DNA from 2 places in the Stenotrophomonas sp. NPDC077659 genome. Region 1 is predicted to be linked to the other one. Evidence: predicted binding sites of a transcription regulator. Region 1 holds the regulator's gene; the other holds the start of a gene.
The links. The regulator FliA, encoded in region 1, starts transcription of late flagellar genes. The targets are predictions, from matches to a motif close to TAAAGTTTNNCNNNCNNNGGCCGATAA.
Positions count from the first base shown of each region.

Region 1 (4,406 bases):
TACTTCTCGTTGGACAGGATCGCGGCGCGCTGCAGCGAGGCACGCAGTGCTTCGCGATCAACCTTCACTTCGCGGTCGGCGCCAATCGGGATCACCGCCTCGTAGTCCGGGAAACGGCCGTCGATCAGCTTCGAGGTGAAGGTGACATCGTCGCGCTTGACGCGGACGTGGCTGCGGCCGACTTCCAGCTCGATCTCGCGATCGCCGCTTTCCAGCAGGCGCTGCAGTTCGGTCACGCCCTTGCGCGGCACGATGATCTGGCGCTTGGAACCGCTGGGCTTGGCCAGGTCGGTTTCACAAAGGGCCAGGCGGTGGCCGTCGGTGGCGACGGTACGCAGGGCATCACCGCGCAGATCGAACAGCAGACCGTTGAGGTAGTAGCGCACGTCCTGCTGGGCCATCGCGAAAGCGGTGCGTTCGATCAGCTCCTTCAAGGTCGCTTCGCCGATGGCTACGCGCTCGGTGGCCTCCACTTCGTCCACCGACGGGAAGTCGTTGGACGGCAGCGTTGCAAGGGTGAAGCGGCTGCGACCTGCCTGCACGGTGATCTTGTCACCGGTCTGCGAGACGGTAATCCGGCTGCCGTCGGGCAGGGCGCGGATGATCTCGAACAGCTTGCGGGCGGGAATGGTGGTTTCGCCGTCCTGGGCGTCTTCAACCGCGATCCGCGACACCATCTCCACTTCCAGGTCGGTACCGGTCAGCGACAGCTGGCCGTTCTGCACCTGGACCAGGAAATTGGCCAGAACCGGAAGGGTCTGGCGGCGTTCGACCACGTTGACGACCTGTGCCAACGGCTTGAGAAAGGCTTCGCGCTGCAGTGTGAAACGCATGTGGTTCCGTGCCCCTATGCTTTAAAAAATGTGGAATAAATCAAAAGCTTGGTGGTGCTGGTAGAGACAGAATCGCTGGAAAACAATGCTAAGTATTTGTAATGTAAAGAGTTTTCAGCCTCGAAACCCTCTGCATTACTGTCCGTCAGGGGGTGGGGAAAGCTGTGGATAAATTCGACGCGTTTGCCGACGCCAATTTTATCCACAACTCATCCCGCGCTTGCTACCGGATTCTGCACCGTTTTGTGCGATGACGCCTCATCAGCGTCCGTGCATCATTCGCTCAGCTTCCGGATCAGCTTGTCCCAGTCCTCGCGGAGCTTGCCGTCGGTCTCCATCAGGGTGCGGATCTGGCGGCAGGCATGCAGCACCGTGGTGTGATCGCGACCGGCAAAGGCATCGCCGATCTCAGGCAGGCTGTGCTCGGTCAGTTCCTTGGTCAGGGCCATGGCGACCTGGCGTGGGCGGGCCAGCGAGCGGGTCCGGCGCTTGGACAGCAGATCCTTGATCTGCAGCCCGTAATAGTCGGCAACGGTTTTCTGGATGTTGGGAATGCTGATCGCCTGCTGCTGGACGCCGACCTGGGCCTGGCCAACATCGACGTCATCCTCGGCCTGAACCCCACCTTCACCCTGGCCGACCTGGTGGCCGGCCGCTGCAGCCTGGAAGACGTGATCATCGAGGGCCCCAACGGCGTGCTGGTGGTCCCGGCCGCCTCCGGCCGCCGGCACATGGCCGAACTGGCCCCGGCCGAGCATGTCGGCCTGGTCAACGTGTTCTCCGAACTGGAACGCGAGCTGGACATCATGGTGGTGGATACCGCTGCCGGCATCACCGATGGCGTGCTGACCTTCTGCCAAGCCGCACAGGACACGGTGGTGGTGGTCTGCGATGAACCGGCCTCGATCACCGACGCCTATGCGCTGATCAAGGTACTGTCGCGCGAACGCGGCGTGGACCGCATCCAGGTGGTGGCCAACATGGTGCGCGACCCCAACGAGGGCCGCGTACTGTATGAAAAGCTGAGCCGGGTCTGCGAGAAATTCCTCGCCGATGTCTCGCTGAACTACCTCGGCTGCGTGCCGCAGGACGACTGGCTGCGCCTGTCGGTGCAGCGCCAGCAGCCGGTGGTCAAAGCCTACCCGTCCAGCCCGGCCGCGCTGGCGATCACCGAGATCGCCCGCCGCACCGCCCGCTGGCAGGCGCCCACCGAACCGCGCGGCGGCGTCGAATTCTTCCTCGAACGCATCCTCAAGCAGCGTGGGGTGACCGCATGAAAGGCGCAGCCCAGTACAAGGAAGTCCAGCGCTCGACCGCGACCGACGTCATCACCCAGCACTCGGACCTGGTGCGGCGCATCGCCCACCACCTGGCCGCGCGCCTGCCGGCCAGCGTGGAGGTGGACGACCTGATCCAGGCCGGCATGATGGGCCTGATCGAAGCCTCGCGCAGCTACGACGCCGACCAGGGGGCCTCGTTCGAGACCTACGCTTCGATCCGCATCCGTGGCTCGATGATCGATGAGATCCGGCGTGGCGACTGGGTACCGCGCTCGGTGCACCGCCGGGCCCGCGATGCTGCGGCCACCATCCGTCGCCTGGAGCAGAGCAGCGGACGGGCCGCCAGCGCCACCGAAGTGGCTGCGGCCATGGACATGCCCCTGCCCGAATACCTGCGCCTGATGGAGGACGCCTCGCGCGGGCAGGTGCTGAGCCTGGAATCACGCATCGAGGACCAGGGCGAGCTGGACACCGTGGCCCAGGGTGGCCCAACCCCGCAGCAGGTGCTGGAACGTGGCGAATTCGGCCGCGAGCTGGGCAAGGCCATCGGCCTGCTGCCCGAGCGCGAACAGCTGGTGCTTTCGCTCTATTACGAGCAGGAGCTGAACCTGAAGGAGATCGGCGCGGTGCTCGGCGTGAGCGAATCGCGGGTCTGCCAGATCCACGGCCAGGCCGTGCTGCGCCTGCGCGGCCGCCTGAAAACCTTCGAGGCCGCCGACGCGGGCCTTGAAGAATGACATGAACGAGTCGGCTGCCCCCGGCCCCTCGGAATGAACACCAAAGGAACTCTGCTTTGAACAAGAACATGCGCATCCTGATCGTTGACGACTTCTCGACCATGCGTCGCATCGTCAAGAACCTGCTGGGCGATCTGGGCTTCACCAATACCGCCGAAGCCGAGGACGGGCATGCCGCGCTGTCGATGCTGCAGAGCCAGCCGTTCGATTTCGTCGTCACTGACTGGAACATGCCAGTGATGACCGGCATCGAGCTGCTCAAGGCCATCCGTTCCGATGCCAAGCTGAAGACCCTGCCGGTGCTGATGGTGACCGCCGAAGCCAAGCGCGAGCAGATCATCGAAGCGGCCCAGAGCGGCGTCAACGGCTACATCATCAAGCCGTTCACCGCCCAGACCCTGGAAGAAAAGCTGGGCAAGATCTTCGAACGCCTGGCGGCCAGCGCCTGATGGATACCCCGGCCGACAGAAGCGCCCTCGCCCTGCGCCTGCAGGAAGCCCTGGATGCCCTGGAGTCAGGCGACGAGACCGCCTGGCGCCAGCGCATCGACAGCCTGGTGGCCGCGCGCACCCAGCCGATGATGAGCGGCCTTTCGCGGCTGGCGCGCGAGCTGGGCCAGGCGCTCGGCGAGCTGCCCACCGTGCCCGACGAGGCCGGCGAGCTGGACGATGCCTGCGCGCGCCTGGACCACGTGGTGGCAATGACCGAACAGGCCACCCACCGTACCCTGGACCTGGCCGAGGAATGCCGGGCCCTGACCGAACAGCTGCGCGCCGATGGCCTGCGGCCGGGCCAGGACGTGCAGCTGGAGCGCATCCGCCACAACCTGACCGAGATCGCGCTGACCCAGAGCTATCAGGACCTGACGGGCCAGATCATCCGTCGCGTGGTCGGCATCGTCCGCCGCGTGCACGAAGGCTTCGGCGCACTTGGGCTGCCGCCGGAACAGCATCGCACCGACCCGGAACTGGCCGGGCCGGCACTGAAGGGGCTGGACCGCCACGCGGTCTCGCAGAACGACGCCGACGACCTCCTGTCGGATCTGGGGCTGTAAGCATGAGCGCTGTTGCCGACGACATCACTGCCGATTTCATCATCGAGGCCCAGGAAATCCTGGATCGCCTGGGCGAACAGCTGGTGTCGCTGGAACAGGCACCGCAGGACAATGACCAGCTCAACGCGGTCTTCCGTGGTTACCACACGCTGAAGGGCGGCGCGGGTTTCCTCGGCATCACCGCCATGGTCGAGCTGTGCCACGCCGCCGAAGAAGCGCTGGGCGCGGCCCGTGCCGGCCAGGCCGTGCTGCAGTCCGGTCATTTCGATGCTGCCCAGCAATCGCTGGATTACCTGCAGTCGATGCTCGATGCGGTGTCGTCCGGCACTGAGCCGGGCTATGCGCCGCCGGACCTGATTGCCCAGTTCGAGGTGCACGGCGGGGCCGCGCCCGCACCGAGCGCCGCCGCAGCGCCTGCCGCCACGGGCAGCGACCTGATCACCGACGACGAATTCGAAGCCCTTCTCGACCAGCTGCACGGCGGCAACGCGCCGACCGCCGT
Region 1 covers NZ_JBNNHG010000001.1:91,898-96,303, forward strand. Annotated here, with positions in the region: gene dnaN (DNA polymerase III subunit beta) at 1-833, opposite strand, end outside; partial or broken gene ACQKDV_RS00365 (helix-turn-helix domain-containing protein) at 1,109-1,405, opposite strand; partial or broken gene ACQKDV_RS00370 (MinD/ParA family ATP-binding protein) at 1,397-2,110, shown strand; gene ACQKDV_RS00375 (RNA polymerase sigma factor FliA) at 2,107-2,850, shown strand; gene cheY (chemotaxis response regulator CheY) at 2,907-3,299, shown strand; gene ACQKDV_RS00385 (protein phosphatase CheZ) at 3,299-3,904, shown strand; gene ACQKDV_RS00390 (chemotaxis protein CheA) at 3,907-4,406, shown strand, end outside.

Region 2 (4,406 bases), on a different contig from region 1:
AAGGGGGATGCAGCCATCGCCCGCCACCTGGACAAGCTGGGCTACACCTACGAGGTGGACGAGGACGGCGACTACCAGATGGTGTTCGACGTGGAAGGCGACCGCACCCAGATGGTCTATGTGCGTTCGGCCGTGGAGGACTTTGGCAGCCACAACATCCGCGAGATATGGTCGCCGGGCTATGTGTCCACGGCCAAGCAGTTCCCCGAAGCGGTGGCCAACCGCCTGCTGGAAGACTCCCAGGACGCCAAGATGGGCGGCTGGGTGAAGCAGGACAAGACCGCCATGTTCGTGGTGAAGATCGACGCCGATGCCACTACCGACCAGCTCAGCGACGCCATCGATGCCGCCATCCGTACCGCCGATGCGATGGAGCTGGAGCTGACCAAGAAGGACGACCTCTGAGTTGAACGCTGTGCAGGACCCGCGCTGGGCACCGCATGCCACCGTGGCCACCGTGGTGGTCGACGGCGGCCGCGTGCTGCTGGTGGAAGAGACCATCGACGGCCGGCAGGTGCTGAACCAGCCCGCCGGGCACCTGGAACCGGGCGAAAGCCTGGCCGCCGCCGCCCTGCGCGAGACCCGCGAGGAAACCGGCTGGACGGTGGAGCTGACCGCCTTCATCGGCTGTTACCAGTGGACCGCGTCGGATGGCACTGCGTTCCTGCGCTTCTGCTACGCCGCCCGCCCGCTCTCGCACGATCCGGACCAGCCGCTGGATGCCGGCATCGACCGCGCCCTGTGGCTGGACCCGGCCGAGCTGCGGGTGGCCGGGCCGCGCCTGCGCAGCCCGCTGGTCTGGCAGGTGGTGGCCGACTATCTGGCCGGCCAGCGCCACCCGCTTTCGCTGGTCCGGGAGGTCGCATGAGCAGCCCACGGGTGATGGTCGGCGTGTCCGGCGGCGTGGATTCATCCGTGGCCGCCTGGCGCCTGGTGCAGCAGGGGGAATCCGTGGCCGGCCTGTTCATGCAGAACTGGGCCGACGACGGCAGCGGCGACTGCCGCGCCGAGGATGATCGCCGCGACGCGGTGGCCGTCTGCGGCCTGCTCGGCATCCCGTTCCATTTCCGCGATTTTTCCAGCGAGTACTGGCAGGGGGTGTTCGAGCACTTCCTGGCCGAATATGCCGCCGGCCGCACGCCCAACCCGGACGTGCTGTGCAACCGCGAGGTGAAGTTCAAGCACTTCCTGGACGCCGCCCGCGAGCTGGGGGCCGAGCGCATCGCCACCGGCCACTACGCCCGCATCGCCCAGCGTGGCCCGCAGTGGCTGCTGCTGCGCGGTGCCGACCGCGCCAAGGACCAGAGCTACTTCCTGCACCAGCTGGGGCAGGAGCAGTTGGCCGCGACCCTGTTCCCCATTGGCGACCTGGAAAAGAGCGACCTGCGCCGGATCGCGCGTGACGTCGGCCTGCCGACCCATGCCAAGAAGGATTCGACCGGCATCTGTTTCATCGGCGAGCGCGACTTCCGCGAGTTCCTCGGCCGCTACCTGCCGGCCAAGCCCGGCCAGATCGTCGACCCGGCCGATGGCAGTGTCATCGCCGAGCATCCGGGGGTGTTCTATTTCACCCTGGGCCAGCGCGAGGGCCTGAACATTGGCGGCGTGCGTGGACGTCCCGCTGCGCCGTGGTACGTGGTCGGCAAGGACGTGGCCAGCAATGTGCTGTACGTGGACCAGGACCGCGACAGCAGGTGGATGCTGTCCGACCGCCTGCGCTCGGAGGCCGCGCACTGGATCGCCGGCACACCGCCGGCGCGGCGCTTCGAGTGCACCGCCCAGACCCGCTACCGGCAGCCTGACGAGCCGTGTACGGTCGAGGTGCTGGACGATGGCAGCGTGCTGGTGACCTTTGCCCGCCCGCAGCGCGCCGTTACCCCTGGCCAGTCGCTGGTGCTGTATGACGGCGATGTCTGCCTGGGCGGCGCGGTCATCGCCGCCACCGATGCGCCGCTGGAACAGCGCCTGCGCACCACCCCTTCTCCTTTTGAGGTAATCGCTGCATGAGTTTCACTGTCGACGACCGCGTTCTGGCCCTGGCCGGCATTGCCCAGGCCCTGCAGCAGGTGCGCCGTATCGCCGATACCGGCCATTCCGACGCGGCAGCGGTGCGTACCGCGGTGGACAGTGTGTTCCGCATTGATGCCGCCTCCCCGCAGGAGGTCTTCGGTGACCGCCACGCGTTGAAATCCGGCCTGCGCCTGCTGCACAACTATTTCCGCAACCAGGGCCAGGACCCGATCCTGCCCAAGCTGGCGCTGTCGGTGCTGCAACTGGAGCGCCGCTTCGTGCAGGACGGTGCCACCGTCAACAAGGTTGCCTCGGGCATCGAGCGCGCCCACCGCCAGGCCGCCGAGCTGGGCGACAGCGGCCATCCGGACGTGCTGGAGAGCCTGGGAGGCCTGTATGCAGACACCATCAGCCACCTCAAGCCGCGCGTGATGGTGCAGGGCAATCCACACTATCTCGGTCAGGCCGGGGTGGTGGCCGAGATCCGCGCCCTGCTGCTGGCCGCCGTGCGCGCGGCGGTGCTGTGGCGGCAGCTGGGTGGCAGCTATTGGGACTTCCTGCTCAGCCGCAAAGCGATGACCGAAGCCGTGGACCGGCAGCTGGGCTGAGGCACGGTGCCCGCCGGGCCATGCCCGGCGGACGCGTCGGAAATCCGGCGCTTCCAGAAGGCACATCGACGTTAAAGAGAAAGGGCGTACGGCCGATACATCCTCCGTGCACCTCCCGAGAACGTCCATGTACTCACGCATTTTCATCCGTCTGGCCGCCCCCCTGGCCCTGACTCTGCTGCTCCCCTTTGCCATCGGCTTTGAATGGCCGGCCGCCCTGCGCTGGGCGATCCTGACCACGATGACGCTGAGCTGGCTCGGCTTTGCGTGGTGGACCACCCGCGCCCAGGCGCAGCGTTCCCCGGAACATGCCCGTGTTCTGCGTGAGCAGGACCAGCTGCTGACCGAGCTGCGCAGCTTCGTCGGCAACGAAATCGATGGTTCGCGTGGCGAAGTGGAACGCGCCCGTGACCTGATCCGCCAGGCCGTCTCCAGCCTGGGCGGCAGCTTCGACGCGATGAACCGCAAGTCGCGCCAGCAGAGCCAGGCGCTGTCGCGCATCGTCGACCGCGCCGGTGACGAAGGCAGTGCCGGCCTCGACGTCGCCCGCTTCGCCCAGCATGCCAACCACCGCATGGAACAACTGGTTGAAGCACTGGAACAGGTGAGCGGCCAGAGCAGCACCACCGTGCAGCACATCGACCAGATGGCCCAGCACCTGGACGGCATCTTTGCCCTGCTGGAAGACGTGAAGTCGATTGCCGACCAGACCAATCTGCTGGCGCTGAACGCGGCCATCGAAGCAGCGCGTGCCGGTGAAGCCGGTCGCGGCTTTGCCGTGGTGGCCGACGAAGTGCGCAACCTGTCCGAGCGCTCGACCACCTTCAACGAGCAGATCCGCAAGCTGGCCCACAGCTCCAAGGACGCCATCGCCAAGGTGCGCGAAACCGTCTCGCACATGGCCTCGCGCGATATGGACCGTTCCCGCGAAGCGCGACAGGAAGCGGCGGCGATGCTGGACAACGTAGCCCAGATCAATGCCTCGCTGGGTGACGGCATGCGCGAGGTGTCCGAGTGCGCCCGTGCGATCGATGGCAGCGTGGCCGAAGCCGTGCGCGCCCTGCAGTTCGAGGACATCGCCACCCAGGCACTGGGCGGCGTACACACCCACCTGGACCGCCTGACCGCAATCAACCGCGAGGCCGTGGCTCTGCAGGAGCTGCTGCACCGCAATGGCGGCGTGTTCGATGCAGAGATCGCTACCGCCCTGCAGCGCACCGGCAGCCGATTGCGTGAGCTGCGCAGCGAATGGGAGCGCCCGCCGCACAAGCCGGTCGCCCAGCAGAACATGGGCGCCGGCACGGTCGAACTGTTCTGATCCTGATGTCCGCTGCCTGCTCCGGCAGCCCGCAAGGCCCCGGTCATTCCGGGGCTTTTGCCTGTAATCTGACTCTGAACGCCCCTGCCCCGCGCACCATGACCTTGATCCGCGCCCTGCCCCCGATCAACCCCGACGAGCGCCCGCGCAACCCCAGCGTGCGCGAGCAGTTGCAGCAGCTGGAGGTGGTCGCACGCGAGGAGATCGAGGAGCTGAGGCAGCTGGCCGATGCCCGCCCTGCCCCGTCGGCGCCTGCGGGGGAGCTGCTGGGGATGGCCTGGGATCTCGGGCTGGATGGGGATTCGCTGTAGATCCACGCCGTGCGTGGATGGGTTGCCGCGATATTTGCACCCGTGTGTGCACCTGCGCGGTTCAGGATTTACTGCGTGGTCTGAGAAGCGGGAGCAGGACACACTGCCGCTCCTGCTCTGTTTCCCAGGCATCTACATGGCGTTCAATCTGGACGAAGC
Region 2 covers NZ_JBNNHG010000068.1:11,921-16,326, reverse strand. Annotated here, with positions in the region: gene ACQKDV_RS11445 (hypothetical protein) at 1-405, shown strand, start outside; gene ACQKDV_RS11440 (NUDIX hydrolase) at 407-868, shown strand; gene mnmA (tRNA 2-thiouridine(34) synthase MnmA) at 865-2,007, shown strand; gene hflD (high frequency lysogenization protein HflD) at 2,004-2,618, shown strand; gene ACQKDV_RS11425 (methyl-accepting chemotaxis protein) at 2,746-3,936, shown strand; gene ACQKDV_RS11420 (hypothetical protein) at 4,035-4,247, shown strand.
Region 2: a site for FliA is predicted at 2,691-2,717, ahead of ACQKDV_RS11425 (methyl-accepting chemotaxis protein). Genes of this name have one in related genera too.